Regions from separate parts of the Sporosarcina contaminans genome, predicted to be linked through region 3. Evidence: riboswitches for the same ligand, from Rfam matches in the RefSeq annotation. Region 3 holds a riboswitch; each other region holds the start of a gene.

Region 1 (9,767 bases), on a different contig from region 3:
CTTTTGTAAAATCGGAAGAAAGCACTTTCGCATTCGTAATTCCTTTATTGGATATTTTAGCATCCGCAACCTCTAGCATTTGCTCTGATGAATCAACCAATAAAACAGAATCAACCAAATCCGCAACTTCAAGCCCAATTAGGCCAGTGCCGCTCCCATAGTCTATTAAAGATTTTGATGCACGATCGCTCAGCTCCGATCTTACTTCCTTGATGATCACTTTAGACAACTCGATTCTTTCTTCTGTATCGTATTTTTTTGCCATTTGTTCAAAAACGTTACTTTCCATTTTGCACTCTCCTACCTAGCGGAATAGACCGGACTTCATATGCCCGGCACCGCTCTTATAGATTAAGTTAAAACGCACCAGATCCTCCACCGCCGCCTCCGACGCCACCACCTCCAGATGAAATCGAAGTGGAACTTCCACTTGAAGAAGGAGAGGCATCGTTATTGGCTGTTGCAAATGTTTGCGTCATGAACATAGGATTATAGGCAGCATAATAATGATCATTTTTACGATCTGAACGCTGTTCGGCTCGTTCAAATTCGTTGTATAGCTTTTCTAACTTACCATCTTTCACACCGATTCCATAAATATATGCTCGGTATTTATCGTCGACAGGCAACCTCTCCCACTCTTCCGCGCTCACTTGCTCAAAGTGTTTTCTAAATCGTTTCCATTCTTCCTTTATTTGTAAACCTTTCAAATTTCGAGGTTTGTAAAAGAATGCAATACACAGCCCAACGAGCGCTAGTCCAATCAAAATGGCCATAGAGAGATATACTTCATAGCGTCCCAACTGCACAATGACCGGAATAAGCGCAATGCTTAATAAACCCGCTGACCAGCGTAACCCAATTTTCTCTTCATATAGTTGAGCATCTTTCACTTCCTGTAAAATTGCAGTTTTCCAAGTATGAAGTGTATTACTATACGATTCATGATTTTCTTCGTTTTTCGTATACGTCTTCAAATCCTCAAGCGTAAATTGTTCACCATCTCCAACTTCGTTAAACAATAAATCGATTAGTGCTGCTTCATGATTATTGACACCAGATGTATGTAGAAGTCCAAAAGACTCGTCTGTTACTTGTTTCACATAGCCTTTTCTAATTAAATCCAATAACGAAGCAGACATCACCTCAGGTCCAAGCCCAGAAGGGTGAGTATAATAAATCGTCGCCGGCATTGATAACGTTTCTTTCGGAATGAAACCGTCCTCCATTAACGAGTGCACCATTTCTCGATTATCTTTCCTCTTCATAACCATGTACACAAGCAGTCCGAATAAAAAGGCAACAAAAGCTATTATTGAGTAGCTACCGACTTTCCCCATACTTTTCTGCGCCGTTAGAAACGCAGTCCGATCTTCTTCAATTTTCTCCTTATCCGCCTTCAACGCATCACGGATTGTTCCCTTTTCTGCATTTATACTTGAAAATAGAGAAGGCTCATAAATGACTCGGATATCGCCGTTCGTACTGTCCGGAACTTTACCGAAGTCAAAAACGACAACTCCATCTGCTTCAAGGACGCCCTTTCCATAAGCAGCGTCATACCCAAGATAATCTACATCCATTGCTTTCGCGGGTGGATGCACAGATATTTTCAGTTTACCGTAATCCGTTTCATTTCTTTTATCAAAAAATGGCCAATAAAATTGCGCTCCATCTTCATACTTCTCTACACCATTTCCAATTTGATAATGCAGCTCAAAGCGTACAGTTTCATTTTTCCCTGATCGATAAACTTTATAAAGCTGCCCCTTTTTTTCAACCTTCAATAATTTACCGTTTTCATAGGCTTCAAAACGATCAATGGAAGATCCTTTTTTCGGGCTAATCTCACGGGAAATCCCATTAAATTTTCCATCAAAATCATACGTATGCTTTTCAACGACATCCACATGTCCATTTTCTTTTAGGTAGACATCAATTTGAACATCGGAAATTTCGAATTCAACAGCATTTGCTGTAACCGGAATTACTAAAAGAACTATGAAAGCCAATATCGAAATAAAATTACTCCATCTCATTGCATTCACCTCTTCTTACTTTTATTTTACGGAATAAGCAAAGTGAAAGTTTCATATTTGAAGAATGCCCATCCTATCGTATATAAGTAAACCTTATTCGGCCGCCTTTCTCCAAATCGGTTTATTACGTTTTCATGATGCGTTTAAAGAAGAAACACATTATTCGCATTAATACTATATCAATATAAAGTTTACAAACCATTCTCACTTCTATATACTTGGCATGAGCTAAAACGTTAAAAAAGAATAGTAGAAATAGGTTTTTCAAACCGTTGCTATAAAACTGTTTGAGACTAAGAGGGAAGTTGGTGAGAATCCAACACGAACCCGTCACTGTAATCGTCGAGGAACGTCCCATTTATCCACTGCGCTAATAGCGTGGGAAGGAGGGACCATCCGTTGAACCGTAAGTCAGGAGACCTGCCTATTTCGATTATCGGCTTCCTCGGGATATAGGAATGCTTGAAATATCGGTTTTGCCGTCCTTTTGGATTTGATGACAGCCGTTCTTATTTTCATGCGCTTTCCCCCGAGGAAAAGCGCTTTTTTGACGTTCACCAACAAAAGGAGGACTATAATTTTGCAAAACATGATGAAACGTTGGGGACTATTCAGCCTAATCTTTGTCTTATCCATGGCCATTTTGGCTGGATGCGGATCAGAATCGGCAAACCCTGCGAAGCAATCGGGCCAAGAAGGTCAATTAACTGAAACGGATAAAACTCAAGAGACAAATAAAGATGAGGCACTTTTCCCTGTCACATTTACCGATGATGCTGGACGTGAAGTGACCATCGAGGAAGAACCTGAAACGCTCATCTCGATCCAGACGAGCAACACAGAAATTTTATACGCCCTTGGTGTAGGGGATCGTCTCATCGGCGTATCCGATTACTGCAACTACCCTCAAGAAGCGCTGGAAGTACAGAAAGTCGGCGGACAAGATATGGATGCCGAGTTAATCATGACACTTTTGCCGGATGTCGTGTTTGCTACAAAATATCATTTTGATAACCATGAAAACATCCTGAAACAATATGAAGATGCGGGCATTAAAGTTGTCGTTACAGGCAGCGCCACTTCATTCGACGATGCCTACAACACGATGAAAATGCTTGCAACTGCTACAGGCACGGAAGACAAAGCAGATGAAATTATTCAAGATATGAAAGATCGCCGTGCTGCAATTGAAGAAAAAGCAAAAGAGATTACAAATCCAAAAAAAGTTTGGGTTGAAGTTTCACCCGAACCGGATATCTTTACGACTGGAACGAATACATTCATGCATGAAATGCTTCAAACCATTCATGCTGTAAACGCCGCGGAAGCACATGAGGGTTGGGTGAAATTGACCGAAGAAGAAATTGTGGCCCTTAATCCGGACGTCATCATTACAACATATGGCTACTATGTAGAGAATCCTGCAGATGGCGTATTGGCCCGTGATGGATGGCAGGAAGTCAATGCTGTAAAAAATGGACAAGTGTTTGACGTTGATAGTGATACGGTTACACGTCCAGGTCCACGCCTAATTGAAGGAGTCGAGCAGCTTGCGAAACTTATTTATCCGGAAGTTTTTGGGGAATAAAATTACCTATCTTTATATCGCAAGTATCGGGGTTGTACTTTGTGCAACCCTTCTTGGCATATTCGTCAGCAGTGTAAAGTTTCCGATATCGACTATTCTTCATGTCGTGACAGATAAAACATTTGGGCTTGGTTGGCTGACAGAGGTTCCGAGAAACGAGGAGCTAATTATTTGGAACATCCGTGTTCCCCGCGTATTATTGGCCTTCCTTGTCGGTGCTTCCCTTTCGCTTGCCGGTGCCGCATTCCAAGGACTTCTCAGAAATCCTTTAGCCGACCCCTACACGATCGGTGTCTCATCAGGTTCTGCCTTAGGTGCCGTAACAGTTCTATTTTTTCAATATACAATTTGGGGGCTCGGCAGCTATACATTGCCAATCGTCGCTATTCTAAGCGGATTTTTCACATTATTTATCGTCTTCGGCCTAGTTAGGTTAAGCAGTCGAAGCTTGGCGATCGAAACGATCATCCTTGCCGGGATTATTGTCGGCGCTTTCGTAGGAGCACTTACTTCGTTAATGATTGCATTAGGAGATCGAGATGCGATGGCGCAAATCATTTATTGGCTATACGGAAGCGTAGCCATGCGTGGTTGGAGCCATGTGCAGCTGATCATCCCCTTCCTTGTGATTGGAGCAATCATCCTACTAGCCCATTATCGGGAACTGAACGCTTTAGCTCTTGGCGAAGAAGCTGCAGATCATATCGGGGTCAATGTGAAGCGGGGTAAAATACTCATTTTGATTGGTGCATCTCTCCTTACCGGATCGGCAGTCGCCGTTTCTGGATCGATCGGTTTCGTCGGATTAGTTGTCCCCCACTTAGTACGGCTCATGACTGGACCGAACCACCGGAATGTCCTCCCGTTGTCCATGCTTCTTGGCGGTGCATTTCTTGTCTTGGCTGATTTGCTTGCACGGACAGTGATCGCTCCGAAAGAGTTGCCGATCGGTGTTATTACCGCTCTAATCGGAGCACCTGTATTTGCATTTCTATTAATCCGAGATCGAATTGGAAGAGGGGAACAGCGATGATCACAGTCGAACATCTAACAGGCGGTTATGGGAAAAAGCCAATTATCCGTGATCTCCAATTCGAAATCCGTAAAGGGGAATTCTTCGCTCTATTAGGACCGAACGGTAGCGGTAAATCGACAATTTTCAAATTGATTACCGGTCAACTGCCGATCACATCCGGCTCCATTTTGATTGACGGGAAACCGATGTCGCAACTAACAAAGTTAGAGAAGGCACGGAAAGTGGCTGTGCTTGCCCAAGAAAGCCAAGTAACATTTGATTTCACTGTCGAAGAAATCGTAAGCCTTGGGCGATATCCCCATCAGACCGGTCTCTTCAAGCGACTATCTCCGGAAGATAAGCAAGTCATCGAGGACGTTATGCACATGACACGCATTGAGCAATTCAGAAGTTTTCAGTTCAGAACATTAAGCGGGGGAGAAAAACAAAGGGTTTTGTTGGCAAAAGCGCTAGCGCAACAACCCGAAGTTCTTTTATTGGATGAACCAACCAACCATTTGGATATTAAGCATACGTTCCAAATACTTACTATGCTGAAGAAATGGCAGCGATCAAAAGATTTAACCATTTTCGCCATCCTGCATGATTTGAATGTCGCTTCTCTCTATGCAGACCGAGTTGCCCTACTCCATAAAGGCAACTTCCTTGAAGTGGGAGATGTGAACATCTTGCGAAAGGAAAATCAGCTGAAGAAGGTGTATGAGGTTGATGTTAAAACACAGGCACATCCAGTTGTTGCCAAGCCTCAGCTGCTCATGACGCCTATGTTCGAGGAAACGGATGCCTCAGTTGCCCTTATTGAAAGTTTCTTTGTAGATCGCAAGGAGGACCATCTGATCGTCCATTTTACAGAGCCTTTGCGGACTATTTCCAATGCTGCAATCGGCAGTGGCATCCAGTGGTTTAAACACTTTTGCCTTATGAATCAACCATCTGCCCATACAAGCCGTGAACAGCTGAAAACCATGTTGGAAAAGTATGGCATTCCACCTGAACAGGCATCTATCGTGATATGCTCCGGAAATCTGAATGACGCTTTCATTATGGAACGGCAATTAAATGGCGTGGACATTTTACTTATTACAGCATTCGATGAAGCGGTCCACCTTCTTCTGTTCATCGATGCACCATTAGATGATCGGACATTGTTCGATTTTTACATGGCAGCGACAGAAGCGAAAGCGGCAGCGTTCCAGCGAGCCGGAATTCCGTTGGAAACGGACAGGCAGGATAGCCTCGTCATCGCTGCAAACCTACAACACAGTCTTCCGGGTGAAGCGATCGAGTCGATTTCCCGCGGACAGATCGGACAACTTATCTTATCCGAAATGACCGAAACGCTGCTACAGAAAGTAGGAAAATAAAGGAGGGATGTTGTATGGCGAAACGAAGACTCGTAATTGCAGGTACGAACAGCGGCGTTGGAAAAACGACTTTAACCATCGGAATAATGGCTGCCCTGATGAAAAAGGGATTGACTGTGCAAGGATTCAAATGCGGTCCAGACTATATTGACCCTTCCTATCATACGGCAGTAACAGGTCGGATTTCCCGTAACGTGGACAGCTATATGTTAGGACGGGAAACGGTATTGGATGTATTCACACATGCGAGCCGCGGTGCGGATATTTCAATTATGGAAGGTGTTATGGGCTTTTTCGATGGGAAAGACCCGAAAAATGATATTGGAAGCACAGCAGATATTAGCGTTATTACGAAAAGCCCGGTGTTGTTAGTCGTGGATTGCGCTAGCATGGCAAGAAGCGCGGCAGCTATCGTGAAAGGGTTTCAAACATTGTCATCCAAACCCGACATTGTAGGCGTAATTGCCAATAAAGTTGGAAGTGAAGGCCATTTCAACATTGTGAAAACCGCCATCGAGCAGGAATGCGGCATTCCGGTTATCGGGTATTTGAAGCGGGAGAATGAAATAGAAATTCCTGAGCGCAGCCTTGGGTTAATTCCTTCAATTGAACGAGGCGAGCTTGACCAATTTTTCGAGCGACTCGGGGAATTGGTTTCAAATACTGTTGATCTTGATAAACTACTTGAAATTTCAACAGTAGAGCCTCTTTCCTTTCATGGAAAAGAATCGCTCTTTTCCCGTTCGGAAGTTCCTGTTGTTCGAATCGCTGTCGCAAAAGATATAGCCTTCAGCTCCTATTATGAAGAGAACTTCGAACTGCTGAAATCCTGCGGTGCTGAACTCGTGCCGTTCTCCATAATGGCAGATGAGCCAGTCCCACCAAATTGCAGCGGATTATACATCGGTGGGAGTTTGCCGGAAGAATTTGTGCTCGCAGTAAGCAATAGCGAGCGAGCGAAACAGTCGGTCTTAGAAGCAATTATGAGCGGCATGCCAACATTTGCGGAAGGTGGAGGCTTTAGTTTCTTAACGCAATCCATCACGTTGACGAACGGTGAAACAGTGGAGATGACTGGAGCTATTCCAGGAAAAGTAACAATGCATTCATCGTTAAAAGCAATTGGCTATCGAGATATAAAAGGCTGTAAAGAAAATTTCCTGCTCCCTGCTGAAGGACAAGCAAAAGGACATGAATACCACTATTCCACTTTCGAATCGGACGTACAGCAATATGCCTATGCAACGAAAGGAATGCGCGGCACGAAATTAGATGGCTACACTGCTGAAAACCTTGTTGCAGGATTCGTCCAATTCCACTTTGCAACTTGCTTGCATATGGTCGAAAGATGGATAAAAGCGTGCACAACTTATCAAAATACACAAATGGAGGTACATCATGGGGAAAGATAAAAAAGGACTAACACTCGTTTATACAGGTAATGGAAAAGGGAAAACAACTGCAGCGTTGGGCATCGCCTTGCGCAGCACGGGTCGAGGCATGAAAGCGAAAATTTATCAATTTATTAAATCTCCTGAACGAACTTATGGCGAACAGATCGCTCTGAAAAAAATAGGCGTAGAAATGGTCCAATTAGGCATCGGCTTCACTTGGACAAAAACGCCTGAAGAACATCGGGAGGCGCTGAAAAAAGCGTGGCCAATCGCAAGAGATGCCGTTATGAGCGGAGAATACGACGTCGTCATCCTTGATGAATTGAACAATGCCCTATCGATCGATAAATTCCCGATCGATGACGTCCTTCCAAAAGAGGAAGTGTTGGACATGATCCGCAACAAACCTGAACATGTCCACCTCGTGATCACTGGCCGAAACGCCCTTCCCGAAGTACAGGAGCTCGCCGACCTCGTCTCCGTTATCGAACCTGAAAAGCATTATTACGAAGAAGGCGTGGATGCGGTGAAAGGACTTGAATTTTAAACGATTAAAAGAGGCTGTTCATATGTAACGAACGCCTCTTTTTTCTGTTATGTGTAACATCGATTAGAGAGCGAACGATTCAATCGGCTTATACAGGGATATTTTTATACCTATTTGATGTTCCAATAAAGGTTGCGTATTGTTATGAATGAACGGAGTTCATTGTTTCCAATCAGCTACTCTTCATAAAAGTGCTCCCAAAATCAACATAGATTAATATTTTTCACAATAACTGTAACATTTCACATATATATACGTGTTAATAACGAGACGAGTAAAGAGGGGGGCAAAATGCAAAGTAAACGACAGCAATTAGGAAATCTGTATAAGCAGTTATGCGATTCGAAGCAGCTTTCGGAGGACTTAACACAAGAAACATTTGTCCGTGCGACTATTCATTTGCACACTTATGAGGAAGAAGAAGCCCGTGCTTGGTTATTTAAAGTTGCGCGCAATGCATATTTAGATGAGTGGCGCAAACAACAGAAAAGGCGGTCAATCCCCTTCCTATCTGCCTTTTCAGTGAAAAAAGAAATGATTAGTCCGTACGGGCTTCCAGAGGAATCCATTTTGACAGAGGAACGGAACGAACAACTTGAAGAGCTATTAAAATACTTACCCGAGCATTATCGCTCCATTATTTATTTACGAGAGTACGAGGAATTTAGCTATAAGGAAATATCTGAAGCATTGCAGCTGACGGTTGACCAAGTGAAAATAACACTTCATCGGGCAAGGAAGCGCTTAGCAACCATTGCCGACAAGGAGGGATGGCAGTATGACAGAATGGAATAGCGATTTGGAGAAACGGATACTCAAGAAATCCCGTTTCACATTAACATTTCGAATTCTTCGTATATTATTGTTACTGTTTTTGATTTATAGCGGGTACATACTTTCAATAAACTTTGCTGCAGATAAACTACATATAGCGGATGAAAACGCCTATTACTCTAAGCTATCAATCGATTGGACTATACCAAATGTAAGAGGGGATCTTAATTTTACAGATGAAGAGATGACGTTATTTGGAACAAAGAAATTATCATATAATTTGATTAAAAAAGTAGGGAATTACGACAAAGTCATTGGCCAAGCGAAGGTAGCAAAACGTCTTATTGGTCGATCAACTATTCAATTGACGCATCCCGGGCTAAAGCAAGTGAATGAATTTTCATTTTCACTGCCTGTAGATCCTCGTACAGATAAACAATTGGAAGGCAATACTTGGCCGAATGTATGGGAAACATTATCTATGCTTCCTGAAGGAACAGTTGGAGAATTGGCTTTTTCAACAAATCGGTTTATGGAATCCAAACAACTCATTGACGCTTTGGAAAAATACGATTTACATGTATTATGGATGCCATTATATACAGGCGAGTTTGTAGATTATGAACCGTATGAATGGAGTAGTGGCGGCGATAAATCACTCATAGTTTCTCCCTTTGGGCTAACCGGAGGAAATGATCACAATGAGAATTTTCATGAGTCGATGCGAATCCTTCGATTGGATAAGGAATCTCTTATTGAAAGTGAACAATTAATGCTAAAAAACATTGAAAACCTTTTAAACAAGTCATCGAGTTATTATGAGCAATTTTTAGGATTAAGCCATTTAGAACAAAAATATCAGTATTTACAGGAAAACGGATTTACTGTATATGGAGCTGTTGTCACAGGACCCGTAAAAGAACTGTTAAAACTGCAGGATGTATCATTTATTCAAGGCGAACAATTAGGCAATGTGGAATTGTGGAACTGGCAATCAAAGAATTGATAGAATTGAGCGATTCCAT
Region 2 (9,767 bases), on a different contig from region 3:
TCGAAGTCGTCTATGCAAAAAGTTTTTATGCCGGATCTGCACATGCTTCCGGTCCATTATCGGGAGAGTTCATCGGCGTCATTGCGGGTCCCTCTCCTGAAGAAGTGAAAAGCGGTCTAGATGCGATACGCATCGTTGTGGAACATGACGCGTATTTTGAGGCGATCAATGGCAATCCGGATCATGTGCTTTATGCACACACTGTTTCAAGCTGTGGAAGCTACTTGGCTGAGGTGGCAGGTATTCCGGTCGGGCAGTCTCTATCTTACTTAATCGCCCCGCCGATGGAAGCGATTGTCGGCATAGATGCCGCCATGAAAGCGGCAGATGTAACATTGTGTGAATTCTTTTCCCCACCGTCTGAAACGAACTTTGGCGGCGGACTGCTGACGGGCAGCCAGTCTTCTTGCCAAGCGGCGACAGACGCTTTTAGGGAAGCTGTTATGAACATGGCCAGGAACCCGATCAGTTACTGACCAGAGCGAAGGAAGGAGTGATCGATTTGGTACAAGCAATCGATGCTGATTTATTGGCACTGCAAGAAATGCGCACAGCAGTAAAAACTGCAAAAGAAGCTCAGCAGAAATTCATGAGTTATTCTCAAGAACAAGTGGATAAAATCGTTAAAGCCGTCGCAGACGCAGCATTTAAGGAATCCGCTCGACTTGGTGAATTAGCTGTAGCGGAAACAGGAATGGGTGTTGCAGCCCATAAGAAAATTAAAAACGAAGTCGGTTCAAGAGATGTTTATGAAAGCATTAAAGACTTGAAAACTGTCGGTGTCATTAGTGAAGACAAAATTAATAAAGTGGTAGAAATTGCTGCACCATTCGGTGTCGTGGCAGCGATTATCCCAACAACAAACCCGACGTCTACTGCTTTTTTCAAAACGTTGATTTCATTGAAAACAAGAAATGCAATTGTTGTCAGCCCGCATCCATACGCGGTGAACTGCACGCATGAAGCATTGAAAGTTTGTGATGCAGCAGCAGTTGCGGCAGGAGCTCCGGAAGGTCTAATTCAATGTTTGACAATGTCCTCTATGGAAGCTACGCAGCAATTGATGAAGCATAAAGATATTAACTTAATTTTGGCGACAGGCGGAGGCGCTTTAGTAAAAGCGGCATACAGCTCAGGAAAACCTGCTTATGGGGTTGGACCTGGAAATGTCCCGGTTTACATTGAACGCTCTGCTAAGATCGACAAAGCTGTGGAAGATATCGTCAACAGTAAGTCCTTTGACTACGGAACAATTTGTGCAACTGAACAAGCGATGGTTGTTGACAAACATGTCTTGGACTTAGTAAAACGCGAGTTGAAGAAAAATGGTGCGTATATACTGTCTGACGAAGAAAAAGCAATTATGGAAAAAGTTGTTTCCCCAGCTCCAGGAAAAGTGAATCCGAAAATTGTTGGCCGAAGCCCGCAAACGATAGCGAAAATGGCTGGCATCTCCATTCCAGAAAATACACGCATTATCGTCGGGATGGAAACGAAAATCGGTAAAGACGTGCCATTCTCTCTTGAGAAGCTATCACCGGTCTTCGCTCTTTACGTAGCGGAAGACTTGGCGCATGCGAAGGAGCTTTGCCACGGTTTATTGGAAAACGGAGGAAAAGGGCATTCCTTGTCCATTCATACAGAAACGGACTCGATTGCACGTGAATTCGCACTTGAAATGCCGGTTTCAAGAATTTTAGTCAATACGATGTCTTCTGTCGGTGCAGTTGGCGGAACGACAGGCCTTATGCCGTCGCTTACATTGGGCTGCGGTTCGTTCGGTGGCAATATTGTTTCGGACAACGTTACAGCAAGACATCTAATGAACACGAAACGCATGGCGTATGGCATTAAAGATGTCCAGTTGCCAAGACATACAGAAACTTCTGCATCTGTAGAAGATCAAGTCGTTTCTCATGTAATGGGCCAAGTGGATACAAAAGATTCAATCGACCCTGAAATGGTCAAAAACTTAGTGAGTGAGATTGTTAAACAATTATCTAAATAAACCTATTAGGAGGAAACAAACATGAATAGAGAAGGTACAGCATTAGGAATGGTAGAAACGAAAGGTCTTATCGGTTCGATCGAAGCAGCAGACGCAATGGTGAAAGCAGCAAGCGTTAACTTAGTCGGAAAAGTGCATGTCGGTGGCGGTATCGTAACTGTATTAGTTCGCGGTGATGTAGGCGCAGTTAAAGCAGCGACAGATGCAGGTGCAGCAGCTGCACAACGTGTTGGGGAATTGCTATCAGTACACGTAATCCCAAGACCGCATAACGAATTAGAAATGATCTTGCCTAAAGAAAACTGATTAATAGAATCGGATACGATAATGCCGTCAATGATCGGCGGCTATTGAAAGGCGGATGAATATGGATCAGCAGTTGATTGAAAGAATCGTTGGAGAAGTGATGGACCAGCTTCAAAAGCAAGAGCCAAAACTGTCGAACAATGAAATTCCAATTGCTGTTTCCGCTCGCCATGTGCATTTAAAACCGGAGCATATTGAAGTTCTGTTTGGAAAAGGATATGAGCTGACGAAACGATCCGATTTGTCTCAACCGGGTCAATTCGCTGCAAATGAAACAGTTGTCATTGCGGGTCCAAGGGGAAGCATCGAAAAAGTGCGGATCCTTGGCCCTGCCCGTTCATTGTCCCAAGTGGAAGTGAGCTGGACTGATGCTATGAAATTAGGCGTCAAGCCACCGCTTCGCGAATCCGGGAATATTGCGAGATCTGCAGGCATTACGTTGATCGGGCCGAAAGGCAGCCTTTATTTGGATGAAGGGCTAATTGTCGCCCAATCCCATATTCATATGGAACCGAAAGACGCAGACCGGTTAGGCGTGCGGGACGGCGATTTTGTTACGATAGATGTCGAAGGGATTCGTCCAATCTCGTTTAATCAAGTGAAAATTCGAGTCTCTGAGCGCTATCGACTGGAAATGCATATAGATACGGACGAAGCAAATGCAGGGTTTATTACGCAAGGAACAATCGGCAAGCTAAGAAAGCCGGGTGTTGAGCGTTCAAATGACGTAGTTGCTACGCATAATGAAGTTCAGGTGCCACCAGAGAAAAAAGCGTTTTATTTCAAAAAGAAATTGCTTTCAAATGAAGACATTCGTGCCATTCAAGAAGATGAAATCGTTGTCGATAAAGGAACGATTGTGACGGCACTTGCAAAAGATACAGCAAGAGAGATCGGAAAAGTGATTTCCATTAAGTAAAAGGTGTGATGACGCATGCGAATGGGAAGAGTGATTGGTAATGTTTGGGCTACGCGTAAAGAAGATGGCTTGCAAGGATTGAAGTTATTAATCGTTCAGCCTTTGGATGCTTTCGGAAAGCCGAACCAGACGCAGTTTGTCGCGGCAGACCGGATTGGTGCGGGCATAGGTGATGATGTCCTTGTTACGAGCGGAGGCTCTTCGCGTTACATTATGAAAGATAATCCGATTCCTATTGATGCGGTCATCATAGGAATCATTGATTCGACTGAAGTGGAAAGGGGCGATTACGATGAGTCAAGCGATCGGGATGATTGAGACGAAAGGTTTGATCGGCTCCATTGAAGCGGCAGATGCGATGATTAAGGCATCCAATGTTTCATTGGTCAGCCAAGAGAAAGTTGATGGCGGCATTGTGACAGTTATCGTGCAAGGCGATGTTGGTGCTGTTCAAGCGGCAGTAGATGCAGGCAAGGATGCTGCGGCAAGAGTCGGCGAATTGTTGGGCGCTCATGTTATTCCAAGACCGGATGAGTCCGTCTATGGAATGGTGAAGCCTAATGAGAAGGTTGAACAGCAATCTGCCGAGAAGCAAGAAAAATTGGCGGAACCTGAGAAAGCTTCAAAACCGAAAACAACGAAGAAATCATAATCGCGGAAAGGATGAGTGGATATGGCTTTTCGCAGACATAAAATTGCTGTTGTCGGGGCAGGATACACTGGTGCGACAGTTGCATTGATGCTTGCGCAAAAAGAGTTGGGCGATGTCGTGTTAGTAGATATTCCTGATTTGGTCAACCCTACAAAGGGGAAGGCTCTGGATCTTCTTCAAACTGGCCCCGTACAAAACTTTGATGCGAAAATCATTGGTACTTCCAACTATGAAGATATTCAAGACGCAGATATGGTGATTGTGACAGCTGGAATTGCAAGAAAGCCAGGTATGAGCAGGGATGACTTAGTAGCGACAAACGCGAAAATCATGCGTGCTGTATCTGAGCAAATTAAGCGTTATGCTCCAGATAGCACGGTACTTATTTTAAGTAATCCGGTAGACGCGATGACATACGTTTGCTATAAAACAACCGGCTTCCCTAAAAATCGTGTAATTGGCCAATCTGGCGTACTGGATACAGCTCGTTTTAATACATTCGTGGCGGAAGAATTGAATATCTCTGTTGAAGACATTTCTGGGTTCGTTTTAGGCGGTCATGGAGACGATATGGTGCCGCTTGTCCGCTATTCATATGCGGGAGGCATTCCGCTTGAAAAGATTATTCCTGCGGATCGTTTGCAGGCAATTGTCGATCGGACGAGAAAAGGCGGGGGAGAAATCGTTTCCCTATTGGGCAACGGCAGTGCGTATTACGCCCCTGCAGCTTCGCTTGTTGAAATGGCTGAAGCAATCATTAAAGACAAGAAGCGCATTTTGCCATCCATTGCTTATTTGGAAGGTGAATATGGCTATCACGATATTTATTTAGGCGTGCCTACCATTTTAGGCGGCAATGGCATTGAAAGCGTGATTGAATTGCCATTATTGGAAGAAGAGAAAAAGGCGCTTGATAAGTCAGCGCAATCTGTACAGTTAGTGATCGATATTTGTAATCGATAATATTTGAAAAGCATCCCTTGAAAGGTGAATGGGATGCTTTTTTGCATGTCGAAAAAATTGAGAGGACTTAAATACTATAAATAGCATTATCTTAGGTATTTAGCTATGTTTTCGGTTATGAAAATGGTATAATTCTCAGTAGATTAATAGTTTTTTATTGTTGATTTTTTATGAAGAAATGAGGATAAGGAAAGGTGATAATTGAAGCAATTTATCTCGCTGTTTTTAGGTACATATGCCGTAGGATGACGGTAATTTTTCTTAACTAACAGTCACGCGCCTTTGAGTTAAGAAGTATCTGATTTTGCATTGCTTTCCGCGCGTGTCAGAAGTAGTTATGCGCAATTTTTACGTAGTATGCGTTTCTATGATGCATTATGCGTTTTTAAGCAGTTTTCTGCGCTCATAATTCCCTTTATGAATTTGTGGAAGTGAGTAGAGTTGAAGCGCACATATCATTGAGACGATCGACGTATAAAAGCTCTGATGTGTAAAATAGGGCATTTCGATAAGAGCATGCTGCTCGTACGTCGTGTAAAAGTCGGATTTAGATCCATTCATTTCTATGTTGCATTGATTTTGTGATGATTAGAATTGTTTTGTAGGAGGATACTGAATTGAAGAAACAGAGAAGTATTGCTTGGAAATTGTCGGGGCTGATTATCGGTCTATTTTTGATCCTTTTTATCGCCTATACATTTACGACAAGCTCTATTATTCATAAGGAGAGCTCAAATGACGCTGAAGAATTTGCAATTGAAAATACTAATTTTTATGCGAAAGAAATAAGTAATAGATTTAGTCAAACGAATCAAATTTTGAATACTACGAAGCGTATTTTTGAAACACTGCAAGCCGATGGAAAATTGACAACTGAAGAAGTTTTAGATGTCATAGAAAACAATCTCGCATCGAATGAAGATGCAATGGGTGTGGCAGCGATTTTGGAAAAGGGTTCCATTCCAATTGACGATGATGCCGATAAAGGGTTATTTGATGATGAAGACCGTTTCATTCCTTACTTATACAAAGATGGCGATGGAATTACAATAGAAGCAGTAAGAGGATATGAGACGGAAGGAGACGGTGACTGGTATCAAGTGCCTAAAAGCTCAAAACGAGCTGTGCTGACTGAGCCGTATTCGTATGATGCAGGCGGTCAGACGATATCGATGACGACGATTTCAGTACCGTTAATTGATAAGAATGGTCAGTTTTTCGGTGTATTGACGACAGATTTGTCGGTTGAATTCTTAACTGACTTAGTCTCATCCATTGCACCGGAAGGCGGTTACGCTACTATCTTGACGGATAATGGTGAAATAACAGCGAATAGTTTAACAGAGGATTTGAATGGCACGGATTTGCGTAGTCTATTGGACTGGGATGCAATGAAATCGAAGCTTGACGAAGGGCAAGTAGGTTCGTTATATGCCGAATCGGATAACTTGGACGAAATGGCGTTTAATGTTCTTGCACCGATCATGTTAGAAGGAATCGATGAAACGTGGACAGTGCAAACATCTATTAAAAAGTCGAAAATAATGGAAACCTTTAATTATGTCCTTCTCATGACAGTGATTTTTGGTATTGTAATGGTAATTTTAATGGCGGCTGTAACGGCTTGGTATATTTTCAAACAGATGAGACCACTCTCAATGCTGCAAACATCGATTGAACAAGCGGCTGCAGGGGATATGACACATTATGTCGATGAAAGCAAGGTAGGCAATGATGAAATCGGTGCTGTCACACTTGCGTATAATAATATGCTGCGCCAAACGAACGAGGCGATTCATGCAGTTCGTGAGTCATCGATCGAATTGAATGATTCCACGACAAGGGTACATCAAGCGTTTGAAGAAGTTGTCGCTTCCAGTGAAGAGGTTTCATTGGCGACGAACGAAATCGCACAAGGTGCTTCGAAGCAGTCTGAGGATACGGAAGAGACTGGGCGTAGAATGGCCGATTTAGCTGAGCAGATCAATGCATTATCCACTCTTTCAGAAAATATGAAAGAGCTTTCGAATCAAACGGTTGCTTCAACTGAAACGGGTATGTCTGAAGTAGAGAATTTGCGTGAACATAATAGTTCGATGAATGAAATGAATGAAAAAGTTCGTCAGCAAATGGATGCATTGGCATCGAAAATTAGTTCAATCGATCAAGTCATTGCTTCCATCCACGATATTACTGCACAGACGAATTTGTTGGCGCTGAATGCAAGCATTGAAGCGGCGCGTGCCGGTGAGCATGGGAAAGGGTTTGCGGTTGTTGCCGAGGAAGTTCGCAAATTGGCGGAGCAGTCGAGAATAGAAACTGAAGTGATTCAAAAAACTGTACAGGAAATTTTAGAAGAATCTCAACAAACTGTACAAGTCGTTGCTTCTAACTTAGCATTGATGGAAGGTCAAAACGAATCGGTCTCAAGCACGGAAGCTTCCTTTGCACGCAATGCTGAATTGACGGAGCGAATGAGTGAAGCAATTGCAGAGTTTTCGTCAGAGCTTGCTGAAATGCTATCACATCGCGATCAAGCACTTCTTTCGATTCAAAGTGTGTCTGCAGTATCTGAAGAGACTGCGGCTTCCGCAGAGCAAGTGAGCGCATCTTCCGCAACACAGCAAAGCGAGCTTGAACGTGTTGCAGAATCTACAAATCGAATGAAACAAATCGCAGGTGAATTGCGCGAAATCGTAGGTCGTTTCCAACTATCTTAAGTTATAGGATTGCATTGCGGTCAATTGATGGTAAAATGAAGTAAAAGAATACGAATATGAACGATAGAGCGGTACCGAAATCGGTTTAATAGGGAATCCGGAAATCCGGAGCTGTCCCCGCAACTGTAATCGCCGACTTCCCCCTAAATGCCACTGTCAAAAGACGGGAAGGCAGGGAGGAAGGATGAAGCGAAAGCCAGGAGACCTGCCGTCTATCGTTGAAGCGACACTTTCTTCGGGGGTTGAGAGGGGGGAGCGAACGGATTTTTCGGCATGGCATTTTTTCGGCCGATTCCGTTTAGTTTCCTACGAACAATATGAGCGATCTGCTCCACCCGATTGGTGGAACAGATCGCTTTTTAGTGGGAGGAGACAATGTGATGAGACTGCACACCGCGGAAGAATTCAGTTCAATGCTCTATATGGAGTATGTTGGAGAGGCTCCATTGCAAAAGGCGATGATGGCAATGAATAGTAATTTCAGTCGGCTTTATATAGACATTTTCCATCTTGATGTTTTCGCCTTTCTATCGAATGAGTTGCCGTTGAAAGGGGTCTGCATTCCTGACTTGTTTATGCGGCAAGTGGAAGCGGATGGATCATTTTTTATATTTGATTTAAGACAGATTAAGGAGGTTATGGGGTTTTCGTTACCAGATGTTTATGATGAAAAAGAAATCGGTGCATTTCACGAGAAGTATGATGCCTGCGTACAGCACCCTATAATCCGAAAAGTTGAAGTATCTGCCGTCAGCCTTATGAAACATCTTTTGCAATGCCAAATAGCTTCAGGTGGGCCAGCATTCTTTTATCGGGACAGCGCGAATCGATTATGTGGAAATCAATGCAAGGAGACTTTGCGTTTTCCGGAGCAGCATTGGTTGAATGGAAGTTTCAAACAACGAATATTGCCACGCCGAATATCGCTGCGAGAGGAAGACTTGCTGCGTGATCATTTGAATGCTTGGAGATTAGGCATTCAAATGACAAAATGCAGCTGGGAAAGAACTTAATACGCCACCGTGGGTAAAATCAAGTTCTATTCCCTATAATGAATTACATCTCTTTTGGTGCTTTCATCCCTAAAAGGCGTAATGATTCCTGTAGGACAGTAGCAACGCTTTGAACAAGTGCGATTCTATAATTTTTTAACGGCAAGTCGGAAAGGATATGGACGTTTCCGTAAAATGAATTGAATGATTGTGAAAGGTCAATTGCATATTTAGCTACGATGGAAGGATCCAAATCTTCTGCTGCCCGTTTCACGACAGACGGAAAAGCATATAGTAGCTTGAAAATCGCCCATTCATAGTCATTCACTTGTTCAACTGTAAACGGTCCGGTAATACCAGCCTTGCGCAAAATGGAATTTGCCCTTGCATGCGTATATTGAATGTAAGGTCCGGTTTCTCCTTCGGTTTGAAGCATGCTGCTTAAGTTGAATTCGATGTCATGCTTGCGATGCTGTTTCAAATCGCTAAAAATAATTGCGCCGACGCCAACTGCTTGTGCAACTTCGTTTTTATTGAACAGTGTAGGATTTTTTTCAGCAATTGTATGCTCAGCAAGCGAAATTGCTTCCGACAGAACTTCTTCTAACAGAACGATCTTTCCTTTCCGGGTAGACATCTTTTTTCCGTCCTTCAATATGAAGCCGAATGAGACATGGTGAATCGTATTTGCCCAGTCATAGCCCATCTTTTGCAACACTTGCTTTAATTGGGTGAAATGAAGGCTTTGTTCATTTCCTACTACGTAAATCGCTTTCGTGAAATCATACACTTTTTTCCGTTCCAATGCAGCGGCTAAATCGCGAGTTGCATAGAGAGTAGCGCCATCTGATTTTTTGATTAAACTTGGCGGCATCCCTTCCGACAGCTCCACGACTAATGCTCCATCGGACTCTACTAACAATCCTTTAGCGGATAGCTCTTCAACGACAGGCTCCATTTTGTCGTTGTAATAAGCTTCTCCGTTAGTTGAGTCGAAAGAAACTCCGAGCAAATCATATATGCGTTGAAATTCCTTTAATGATTCCGTTTTAAACCATTCCCAAAGCGAAAGTGCATCTTCGTCTCCTTCTTCAAGTGCTTTGAACGCAGCTCTTCCTTCATCATTGAGGGTAGGATCTTCTTCCGCTTCTTCATGGAAACGGATGTAAAGCTGCAATAGTGTCTTAATAGGCGCTTGGCGGACTTC
Region 3 (9,767 bases):
TTTGTGCAAAGCTGCTTAATTGCTGAAGAAAAGGAAAAGAATACGTTGCGTGGCCTTATGCTATCACCTGCCAACACTGCTGAAATATTGAGCGGCAAAAGTTTGCTATCATTCATTCTAACGATGGTCGTTATCGTAGTCAGCGCATTCCTTAGCGATTACTATCCGCAAAACATTTTTGTTATTACTCTATCGTTCATCATTTCCGCTCTTTTCTACATTGCTTTAGGCACATTAGTTGGCCTTTTCGCAAAATCAGTAATGGAAGCATCCGTCTATGTATTGCCCGTCATCGGCATATTCACATTCGGTTCATTCATCGCTGTATTTGCCGACAAATATCCTGTATTAAAGGCGGCTAACTATATGCCGAACGCTCAGCTAATCGAAATTGCCACCGCTGTGGAAACAGGTGCAGGATTCGGTGATGTCTTATCGAATCTGGTTGTTATTCTTGCCTGGGTTGTTGTATTTGCAGTTTTGACGATCGCTATTTATCGGAGGAGAATGGTAGATTAAGTGAAGAGGGATTATTGAAATGCTATATAACAAACAAAACCGCTCCTATTCCGAGCGGTTTTGCTGCCTATTAGATACATATGATGTCATTTGGATAATGCGATTTTTATATGGGCCAAATGATGCTCTTCGTGCCAACAAAGCTTTGCAATTTTTGTTGCAACTGCGATTTCACCGTTTTCTTGATGAGTGAAAATCCGCTCCAATTGATTCTCGGTTAAGTGATGACCTAAAGATACGACGCGCTCGTTGATTCCTTCCAACATTTTAATCGAACTTTCTACAGGCAAGTTGGTATCCGGCTGGACAGCCCATTTGTCTTGATCAAAGGCGGGCACTACGGGATTTTCATCAGTTAAAGCCAACTTCAAACGTTGATACATATTTAACTGGGAATCCGCAATATGATGAACAAGTTGACGAACTGTCCAGCTGCCATCACGATAAGTTTTGCTTAATTCCTCATCGTTTAATGAGTCAACAGTGTCTCGCAATCGGTCCGTATAGGTTTCGATTTCCTTTAACCATTTTTGAACATCTTCGAAATTTACTTTTTCAGGAACTTGTAATTTCCCAATCGGAAATTGCACATCCATTTTAAATCCCCCTTTTCATAATTAAATAGGTCATTCCCTCTTCTTCCTATTCATTAATTTTCACCATTTCCAAACGTAACCAAGATGCCCTTCCTTTACTGTTCAAAATAGAAGCAGTATCTATAAAAAACATTTCGATTCAACATAAGTGATTTAGTTCTGATTAACAATTGAATCAAGTGCCCTTTCCAATTGCCGATCCTCTTCATTTAAAAGCTCTTCTGCTGTTTTCGATATAGGCATATCAATTAGTAAAGTATTCTTTTCATCCTTAGTGGCTGGTCTTATAAATTTTGTTTGGGAGATTGCAATCTTTATATTTGAATTCGGCAATTCAATCAGTAATGGATCGCCAAAATGTGTAGGGTTTTGACCCACTGGTCCCCCTATAATTTTACCCAAACCATTATCTTTCATAATAGTTGCAAACATTGCACCAGAACTAAAAGTTCCCGAATCCGTAAGAATATAAATATCTTTTGAATAATCACCGTTATGTTGCCTTACAGATGAATCGTTGTAAAGTCTGTAGGAATCAACATTTAAGTGTTTCAAAAAAGAATTTATAACTCTTGAATCCCCACCGCTATTAAACCTTAAATCAATTAAAATACTTTCTATATTGTTTTTATCCACGGAGTCAAAAAATTGATCAATTGTCGATTCATAATGTTGATTATATATTGAATCAACTAGTTTAAAATATCCTATTTTAATACTGTTTTGCATTTTTATTTCCCAGTTATAGGGAGGTCCCTCTTTGTCTTTCTCAATTTTATCAAAGCCTATTTCATATTCTATTATTTCACCATCTCTTTCTACTGTTAAAATGATTTTGTTTTGTTCCAAAAGGCCCAGCGACTCCAGCAAAAAATCCAGGGTCAGAAAATTAATCTGGTGCTGAAACCAAGCTTCATTATCATAAGATATATATTTTCTTAGCTCATTTATTACTACGTTTATATTTTTCCCTGATATTTGAAGGACCTTATCCCTTTTTTTGCCACTTGACTGCTACTACTGATAATAATAATTTCCGAATCCAAATTCAAAAGTTGAATCGGTAATTTAGTCGTTTTCTCATCTATTAACACACCCGTATGGGAATCCCCAAGTATTGCGAGTATCTCCATTATCTTCACCTTAAAATAATTTTCGGATACTTCTTCTGTTAGTGAACTTCTATATTCATCTACTTTTTTTGAGACATATTCAATTTTCTCTATATCCGGATGAATTTCATTAAGTTTTTCATTCAGATAATTTAGATCCTCTTTCAATTCCTTCACATTCAAATGATTACTTTGATTGGAACAACCAACCAGTAACAGAAATAACATTAATATTAATAATTTTTTCAATCATTATCACCATCAAAGCCTTATACATAGTTTTATTTATAGCACAATAAAACTGTAAATGAACAATCACTCCAATGGAAACTCATATCCAACATAGTTAAACACATTTTTAAACCCTAAGCTTTCTGCGACAGCAACAGAAGGTTTGTTCATTTCCATGCAATCCCAATAGGGAATGATCTTGTTCTCCAGACAATCTTTGACGAAACGATGGGCGATCCTTTGGGCTAGTTTTTTCCCTTGATGAGCCTTTACGGTTTCAATATGAATGCCATGAACATTGCCAGCGACAAAACCTGAAAAACAAACACTTACGACTTCATTTTGATGAATGATACAGTACCCTTTTCCACTTCTAAAGAAAGCTTCAACTGAGGGCCAAAACTCTACTATTTTTGATTGCAAAAAGTCAATATTTTTTATGGATTCATCAGTAAAAAGCTCTTCCTCGATCTGCAACACTTCATATCCGAACTCTGTAATGGGTACGGATTGTTCTCGATAATCTTCCAGGTGTAGTGTATAAACCTTTTGATTCCAACTTCCCAACTTACGATGCTCAAATATTGCCTCTATGACAGGACCCCATTTTTCATGATTACCCATTGCTTCAAACCATTTCAATTGGACTTTTTTAGCTTCCGGTCTAATTGTATTGTCAATAAATCCATTTATTTCGCTAGTGAAACTCTCGTTTTGTTCACTTCCAAAAAATATGAATCCATCATTATTCCCTAACCATATCAGTCCTGATGCAGGATTGTTGCCATCATCCACAAAAATACGGCCCGGATTTATATTTTCAACAACTGCTAACGCTTCTAATTGCCCTTGTTCGTGTAATATTTTTCTGCATTTGCGATATTCGGCTTTATCCAATTCTATGATCATAGTACGTCTCCCTCCTCTTTTATTTCTTATTTGCCAATGCTATTTCTACCAACCCTGTAGCTCGTATAACTATATATGAGACACTAAAATAATTATACACTGAATTGTTCAATTTTACTTAACTGTCTATAAAGTATTGTGACAATAGAGTTCTATGTCAATTGAATGAATGGCAACGCAAAAAGGATACAAATTCATTCCGAATTGTATCCCAATGCTATTTATTTTATGAGTTCTTACTTTTCTCGCACTGAAAACGGAACGCCTTACAAATCATCAAACCCATTCAAATCGCTCGTCTTCACGTATTGTCTTGACGTCTGTTCAAAGAAATCCGTTTTCGTGTCATCAAAATTATCGACGTAGGCGCGGATCCATTTCATCGGATTGTCCGTGAATTCCGGGTAGATTTCGCTTAATCCCAACATGCGAAGCATTTTGTTGGCGCGGTATTTCACGTAACCCGCCATTTCATCGAGATCGATGCCTTCGATGTCTTTCAATACATAGCGGCTCCAGATGATCTCCTGATCGACAGAATGACGGAATTGATCGTAAATCCACTCTGTGAACTGTTCGGTGTTGTACTCCGGATTTTCAGATAGTGCGGCACGGAAAATGTCACTAATTGCCTTGCCATGCTGGAGCTCGTCACGGTTAATATAAGAAATCATCGTAGACGTTCCAACCATTTTCTGATGGCGTGCCAAATTATAAAAGAAAGCGAATCCGCTGTAGAAAAAGAGTCCTTCCAACAATGTTGTGTAGATCATTGCCTTCAGCACTGTTTCAATCGTTGGATTTTCTGCAAATTCGTTGTAAATATCCACAATCCGCTCATTCCGTTTCATAAGCACTTCATCGGTACGTCCCATTTCAAAAGAAGCTGTCTGCTTGTCCAACGTCGTGACCGACGATAAGACGTATGCATAACTATGGTTATGCTCGCTCTCCTGGTCGGCGATTGTCGCCATAATCGATTTGACGGATGGATCCGTTGCAAAGTCTGCAATTTTCATCGCAATAACGGTTTGCGGACCGTCCAACGTTGCAAGCAAACCAATGATTTTCAGAAACGCTTCTTGTTCGCCTTTCGATAAATTCGGGAATTGCTTAACATCTTGTGTCATATCCACTTCATTTGCCGTCCAGAAAAGTGCACGGATGCGCTGGCGCAGTGTATAGAAATGCGGATGCGCCAAGTCATTCCAGTTTAAAATGCCGCTTGCCTTTCCTCCGAAAATTGCCGTTGATTTGTTTGGATGTGCTGGATTCAGCACTTTAACGCGTGTAAGTGTTTCCAATGTTGCACTACTCCTTTCGACCATTCAATGACTGTTTGCTCCTGTGAACCGCGCGGACTTTGCTCGATTTTGAGCGGTGCAATGGCAGAATGATAAAACCACGCCAATTTGACTGCCGCATTACAAAAGAGATCATCTCCGCCAAATTGTGTATCGCCAGTTCCGAAGACATATACATGCTCCGGTTTGTAGCCAACGTCTGCGACGAAATCTTTCACTTCGTCAGGCGTCGCTCCCCGGTCCCAAGTAAAGCTGCCGATGATCATTGCATCAAACTGCCGAACATCCGGGACAGGGACCGTACCGATGCGATGTACTACTACATCTATTCCCCCTTGTAACAGCTTCTCCTCAATGATTTCCGCCACTTCCTCTGTATTGCCGCTCCAAGATGCATAAGCGATTAAGAATGGCACCATTCACACTCCTCTATATCCGAAGCGGTCGACCGCATGTAATAAGAAGTTTTCATGTTTGATTCCCATGCTTGTAAATGGAGGTCAAGCAACACAGAAGCCCGGATATTATTCGGAACATAAATATTAAATGAAATCGACTGATCAATATGTCGCTGCCTTGCTGCATTTTGCTTGATGGACCAGCGTTGATCGACTACATACGCGGATCTGCGATAGACATCGTACGTATTATGATCTAAATCCGGGGCAATGACAGGAAGTCTATAATCTTTCTTTTCTTCATGATAGAACGGCTTGAAAATCGGATCGATCGAAGCAGTCGAGCCAGCAATGACCGATGTTGAACTATTCGGGGCAACCGCCATTACGTAGCCGTTGCGCATACCGTTTGTTGCGACATCGACTCGCAGTTCACGCCACTGCATCGAATCATAGCCCCTCCGCTCAAAGTATGTTCCCGTTTGCCAGTCGGATCCTTCGAATAAAGGATATGCCCCTTTTTCCTTTGAAAGTTCCATTGAGGATTTGATTGTCAAATATGCGATCTTTTCATAAAGCTGATCCGCCAATTGTACTGCCTCTTCCGATTCCCATCGGATATTGGAAATTGCCAAAAGGTGATGCCAGCCGAATGTTCCAAGGCCGATGCCGCGATAATTCCCGTTTGTCCGTTGTGCCTGAAGCACCGGGATTTTATTCAGCTCGATGACGTTGTCCAACATCCGCACTTGAATTGGAATCAGCCTTTCTAAAACGCCTGCTGGAACCGCTTTTCCAAGATTGATAGAGGAGAGATTGCATACGACAAAGTCTCCCGCTTTCGATTTCGTAACGATGACATCATCTTCAAGCTTCACAGATTCAAACGTCGTTGCGCTCATGTTTTGAAGGATTTCTGAACATAAGTTACTTGAATAGACGATTCCTTCATGCTTATTCGGATTCATGCGGTTCACTTCATCGCGATAAAACATGAACGGCGTACCCGTTTCAAGCTGGCTGCGCATAATACGCTTCATGATTTCAATCGCGGGAACGGTTTCTTTTGTTAATTCCGGATGATTGACGCATTCCTCATACTTCTCACGGAATGAGCCGCTTCCTCGCTTTTCATCATAGTAATCTTCAAGAGAATAGCCCATCACTGTGCGCACTTCATGCGGATCAAACAAATGCCAGTCTCCCCTGCTTTTTACCTTCTCCATAAACAAATCAGGAAGGCAGACGCCTGTAAAGATGTCATGCGCACGCAATCTTTCATCTCCGTTGTTCAATTTCAAATCCAAAAAAGTATAAATGTCTCGATGCCACACATCCAAATAAACCGCGACTGCGCCTTGTCTTTGCCCCAATTGGTCAACGCTCACTGCCGTATTGTTCAATTGTTTAATCCAAGGTAAAACACCGCTCGATGCACCTTTAAAACCTCGAATCGCAGCTCCGCGAGAGCGTACTTTTCCCATATAAACCCCGATGCCACCACCATACTTGGATAAGTTCGCAACATCCGTGTTGCTGTTATAAATACCTAACAATGAATCATCAACCGTGTCGATGAAGCAGCTCGACAACTGGCCATGCGGCTTGCCCGCGTTCGCAAGCGTCGGTGTCGCAACAGTCATATATAAATTGCTCATCGCCCAATAAGCTTCCGCAATTTTGACATTCCGGTCGTCCGTTTCATTTTGCATTAGCGTCATCGCAATGACGAGCCAACGTTCCTGCGGCAATTCAACAGGACGCTTGTTATAGTCAACTGCTGCATAGCGGTCCATTAAAGTTTTCAAACCGATATATGTAAATAGCTTGTCCCTTTCCGGGTCGATCAATTTCCCAATAGCAGAAAGCTCCTCGCGCGTATACTTCTCCAAAAGTTCGGGCGCATAAAGACCCTTTGCAACAAGATCTTCAACATGTGCAACAAAATCCGAATAAGGCTCGCGTCCACATAACTGCTTTATTTGTGTATACATTTCCCGCAAATAAAGCCTCGCTGCCACGAATGTCCAATAGCCAGAAACTTCATCAATATTGCTAAGTGCTTCCAAAATCATTGCTTTTGTCCACTCGGAGTCACTGTGTCCCGGATTACGCTCTTTATAGCGTTCGCTAGCCTTTTCTAATAATGCAATTTTATCGTACCCAAACTCTTCCTGTAGCGCTGTCAGTCTCTCTTCAACTGCTGTTTTTCTCGTAAAAATGGTCATCTTTTGATTCTCCCTCCTAAAATGAAACGCAAAAAAGCGATGATGCCACCTCTTCGGCAGCGTCATCGCGCATAGATGTTGTGTAGGAAACAATTCGGGAAGCCCTCATTTACACTTTCATGAAAAATGAAAACAGCAAACCCGCTCGCTTCCACCTCTCAACCCCCGAAGAAAGTGTTGCTTGACGACGGACGGCAGGTCTCCTGGCTAACGCTTCATTCTCCCGTCTCCCTTCCCGCAATCACGATTGCAGTGGTTTTCAAGACGGTCGTCGGCGATTACAGTTGCGGGGACAGCTCCGGATTTCCGGATTCCCTTTTTAAACCGATAACGGTACCATTCCATCGTTCAATACTATATATTGTGTCTTATGTACATCTACTACCCTAACATGTTGTGGTTTAATCGTAAATAGGTAAAAAGATATTTTGAAAGTTTTTTAGCTTTTTCTATACTTTTGATCTTTCATATGTGATGATAAATAGAAAAAAGGAGAATTGCAAATGGCCGATTTAACAGCTATTACAGCTTGGACATTCACAGAAGAAGTACCCGTTCCAGATGACATCGCTGAATTACTTATTGAAGGTGAAGTTGCCGAAGTTGCATACAAAACAATTCGTGATGTTGCAGTTGTTACGAACAAAAGATTTATAATTGCGGACAAACAAGGACTTACGGGCAAAAAAGTTGAAATCTATACGATACCTTTCAGCTCAATCATTATGTATTCAAGTGAAAATGCAGGAAAAATTGATTTGAATGCTGAAATTGAATTATGGACAAAAGCAGGCAAGCTTAAATTAAATTTGAATAAAAAAGTTGATATCCGTAAATTAGATAAAATCATCGCAAATGCAATCTTATAAAATCACCAACAATCCAATAAAAAAGGACACTCAAACTGGATTCCGTAAAGCTTTGATTCCACTGAATCCAGTTTGTATACTTTTTACAAAGGCTCCAACGCATTCGTCCTATCCATGAACATAAACCCGTCGTAACGGCTGCCAACCCTTGACGATACATAGTTCCCATACGCTTCAAACTCCGGGTTATAGACAACTCCGATAGCGCGATGGCCAATCCATTCATTGAATAAATGACGGTTTTCCTCTGTAAACAAGATAACTTGATCCTTAGGATTCGCTGCATGCATCTGCCCTTCCCATGAGTTGAATTTGGCGGGTGGAACGTTCATTTTTTGATGAGGCTCCCCCCAGCCTTCGCCAGCAATGACGCATCCTTCATACGTTCCGAAGCCGATGGCAAATGTGTCCTTCCTTCCATACTTTTCGCGGATGAGCTGCCCGACATTAATCATTTTATGGTCGGCCATCGAAGTTTCCGAAGCATCGCCGAGATGAGTATTGTGCTCCCAAATGATGATTTTTGCATCGTCGCCATGGTAGTTCAAAATCTCGTCGATCGCCTCCATCATATGCATATCGCGTATATTCCAAGAGATGGCGTCGTCCTGCATCATCGCCCGATAATATGATTCTGCATTTTTCGCGACTAATGCATTCATCGTCATATTCAAGTCCTTCTCCTGCTCATTCGAATAAAGATCCTCATGGCTACGGATCGTTGTCAGCAAACTGGAAACTTCACTTATGCACTCATCCGTGAAGTGGGCAGTCGACAGCGCATAATGCTCTGGCATCCGGTTATACGGCTCAAAACAGGAGAACGCCTTTTTCGCCAACTCCAAATCCGCTTGAAACTGTGGATTCTCTCTTAGAAATCGAAGCAATTCATCGATTGATTCATATAGGCTATACATATCGATTCCGTAAAATCCTGTTTTATTTGCTGCAGCTTTTCCTTCATTTTCACGTTTCAACCACTCAACAAGCACCGCAACTTCTTCATTCGCCCACATCCAAGTCGGCCAGCGATTGAAGGATTGTTTCAGCAATTGCTGAGCGGATTTTCCTTCTTTATCAAAACCTTTCACATAGCGATTGACCGCTTGGGCGGACGGCCAATCTCCTTCTACCGCAATAATAGTGAACCCTTTTTCCTGAATAAGCCGTTTGGATAATGCCATGCGAACTTTGTAAAACTCAGAAGTTCCATGCGTTGCTTCACCGAGCAGGACCATTCGGGCATCCCCAATTGTGTTCAAAACTATCTCAAGTGCTTGATCATTTAACGGGAAGGCATACTCTTGGATGGCAGACACTAATCTTTTCGACAAACTAATCCCCTCCTCTATCGATAGCATACCCATGGTGGCAGTATGGAAACCGAGAAGGATGAATCAAGTCTATTTCAACGAAGATTATGTTTACCTCCGATTCACGTACGTTTACCACCGATTCTTGAGCCATTACCACCGATTCGGACGTGTTTACCACCGTTTCTTCGACCGTTAACACCGATGCGGGCGTGTTTACCAACGATTCGAGCAATTAGTCATCGAAAGGCTACAATTCGAGATGATTTGGAATGAATTTCTGGCCAT

What was found. A riboswitch is a leader RNA that binds a small molecule or an ion and turns the genes downstream of it on or off. The one in region 3 is predicted to bind cobalamin.
Region 1: another riboswitch for cobalamin. It lies ahead of ACFQ38_RS05950 (ABC transporter substrate-binding protein); the one in region 3 lies ahead of ACFQ38_RS07200 (ribonucleoside-diphosphate reductase subunit alpha).
Region 2: another riboswitch for cobalamin. It lies ahead of ACFQ38_RS05365 (hypothetical protein); the one in region 3 lies ahead of ACFQ38_RS07200 (ribonucleoside-diphosphate reductase subunit alpha).

What each region holds. Positions count from the first base shown of each region.
Region 1 covers NZ_JBHTLT010000028.1:14,919-24,685, forward strand. The annotation lists gene ACFQ38_RS05940 (class I SAM-dependent methyltransferase) at 1-289, opposite strand, end outside; gene ACFQ38_RS05945 (DUF2207 domain-containing protein) at 357-2,039, opposite strand; cobalamin riboswitch at 2,280-2,481, shown strand; gene ACFQ38_RS05950 (ABC transporter substrate-binding protein) at 2,629-3,627, shown strand; gene ACFQ38_RS05955 (FecCD family ABC transporter permease) at 3,590-4,660, shown strand; gene ACFQ38_RS05960 (ABC transporter ATP-binding protein) at 4,657-6,027, shown strand; gene ACFQ38_RS05965 (cobyrinate a,c-diamide synthase) at 6,042-7,439, shown strand; gene ACFQ38_RS05970 (cob(I)yrinic acid a,c-diamide adenosyltransferase) at 7,426-7,968, shown strand; gene ACFQ38_RS05975 (sigma-70 family RNA polymerase sigma factor) at 8,260-8,763, shown strand; gene ACFQ38_RS05980 (anti-sigma factor) at 8,747-9,748, shown strand.
Region 2 covers NZ_JBHTLT010000027.1:1,065-10,831, reverse strand. The annotation lists gene eutL (ethanolamine utilization microcompartment protein EutL) at 1-476, shown strand, start outside; gene ACFQ38_RS05400 (aldehyde dehydrogenase family protein) at 545-2,008, shown strand; gene ACFQ38_RS05395 (BMC domain-containing protein) at 2,030-2,314, shown strand; gene ACFQ38_RS05390 (phosphate propanoyltransferase) at 2,376-3,233, shown strand; gene ACFQ38_RS05385 (EutN/CcmL family microcompartment protein) at 3,249-3,551, shown strand; gene ACFQ38_RS05380 (BMC domain-containing protein) at 3,526-3,885, shown strand; gene mdh (malate dehydrogenase) at 3,907-4,848, shown strand; gene ACFQ38_RS05370 (methyl-accepting chemotaxis protein) at 5,466-7,568, shown strand; cobalamin riboswitch at 7,620-7,795, shown strand; gene ACFQ38_RS05365 (hypothetical protein) at 7,949-8,581, shown strand; gene argS (arginine--tRNA ligase) at 8,625-9,767, opposite strand, start outside.
Region 3 covers NZ_JBHTLT010000035.1:206-9,972, reverse strand. The annotation lists gene ACFQ38_RS07235 (ABC transporter permease) at 1-519, shown strand, start outside; gene ACFQ38_RS07230 (YfiT family bacillithiol transferase) at 606-1,115, opposite strand; gene ACFQ38_RS07225 (S41 family peptidase) at 1,269-1,964, opposite strand; gene ACFQ38_RS07220 (hypothetical protein) at 2,075-2,476, opposite strand; gene ACFQ38_RS07215 (GNAT family N-acetyltransferase) at 2,543-3,367, opposite strand; gene ACFQ38_RS07210 (ribonucleotide-diphosphate reductase subunit beta) at 3,634-4,695, opposite strand; gene ACFQ38_RS07205 (flavodoxin) at 4,641-5,090, opposite strand; gene ACFQ38_RS07200 (ribonucleoside-diphosphate reductase subunit alpha) at 5,075-7,297, opposite strand; cobalamin riboswitch at 7,474-7,654, opposite strand; gene ACFQ38_RS07195 (PH domain-containing protein) at 7,801-8,166, shown strand; gene ACFQ38_RS07190 (erythromycin esterase family protein) at 8,250-9,500, opposite strand; partial or broken gene ACFQ38_RS07185 (hypothetical protein) at 9,730-9,767, opposite strand, start outside.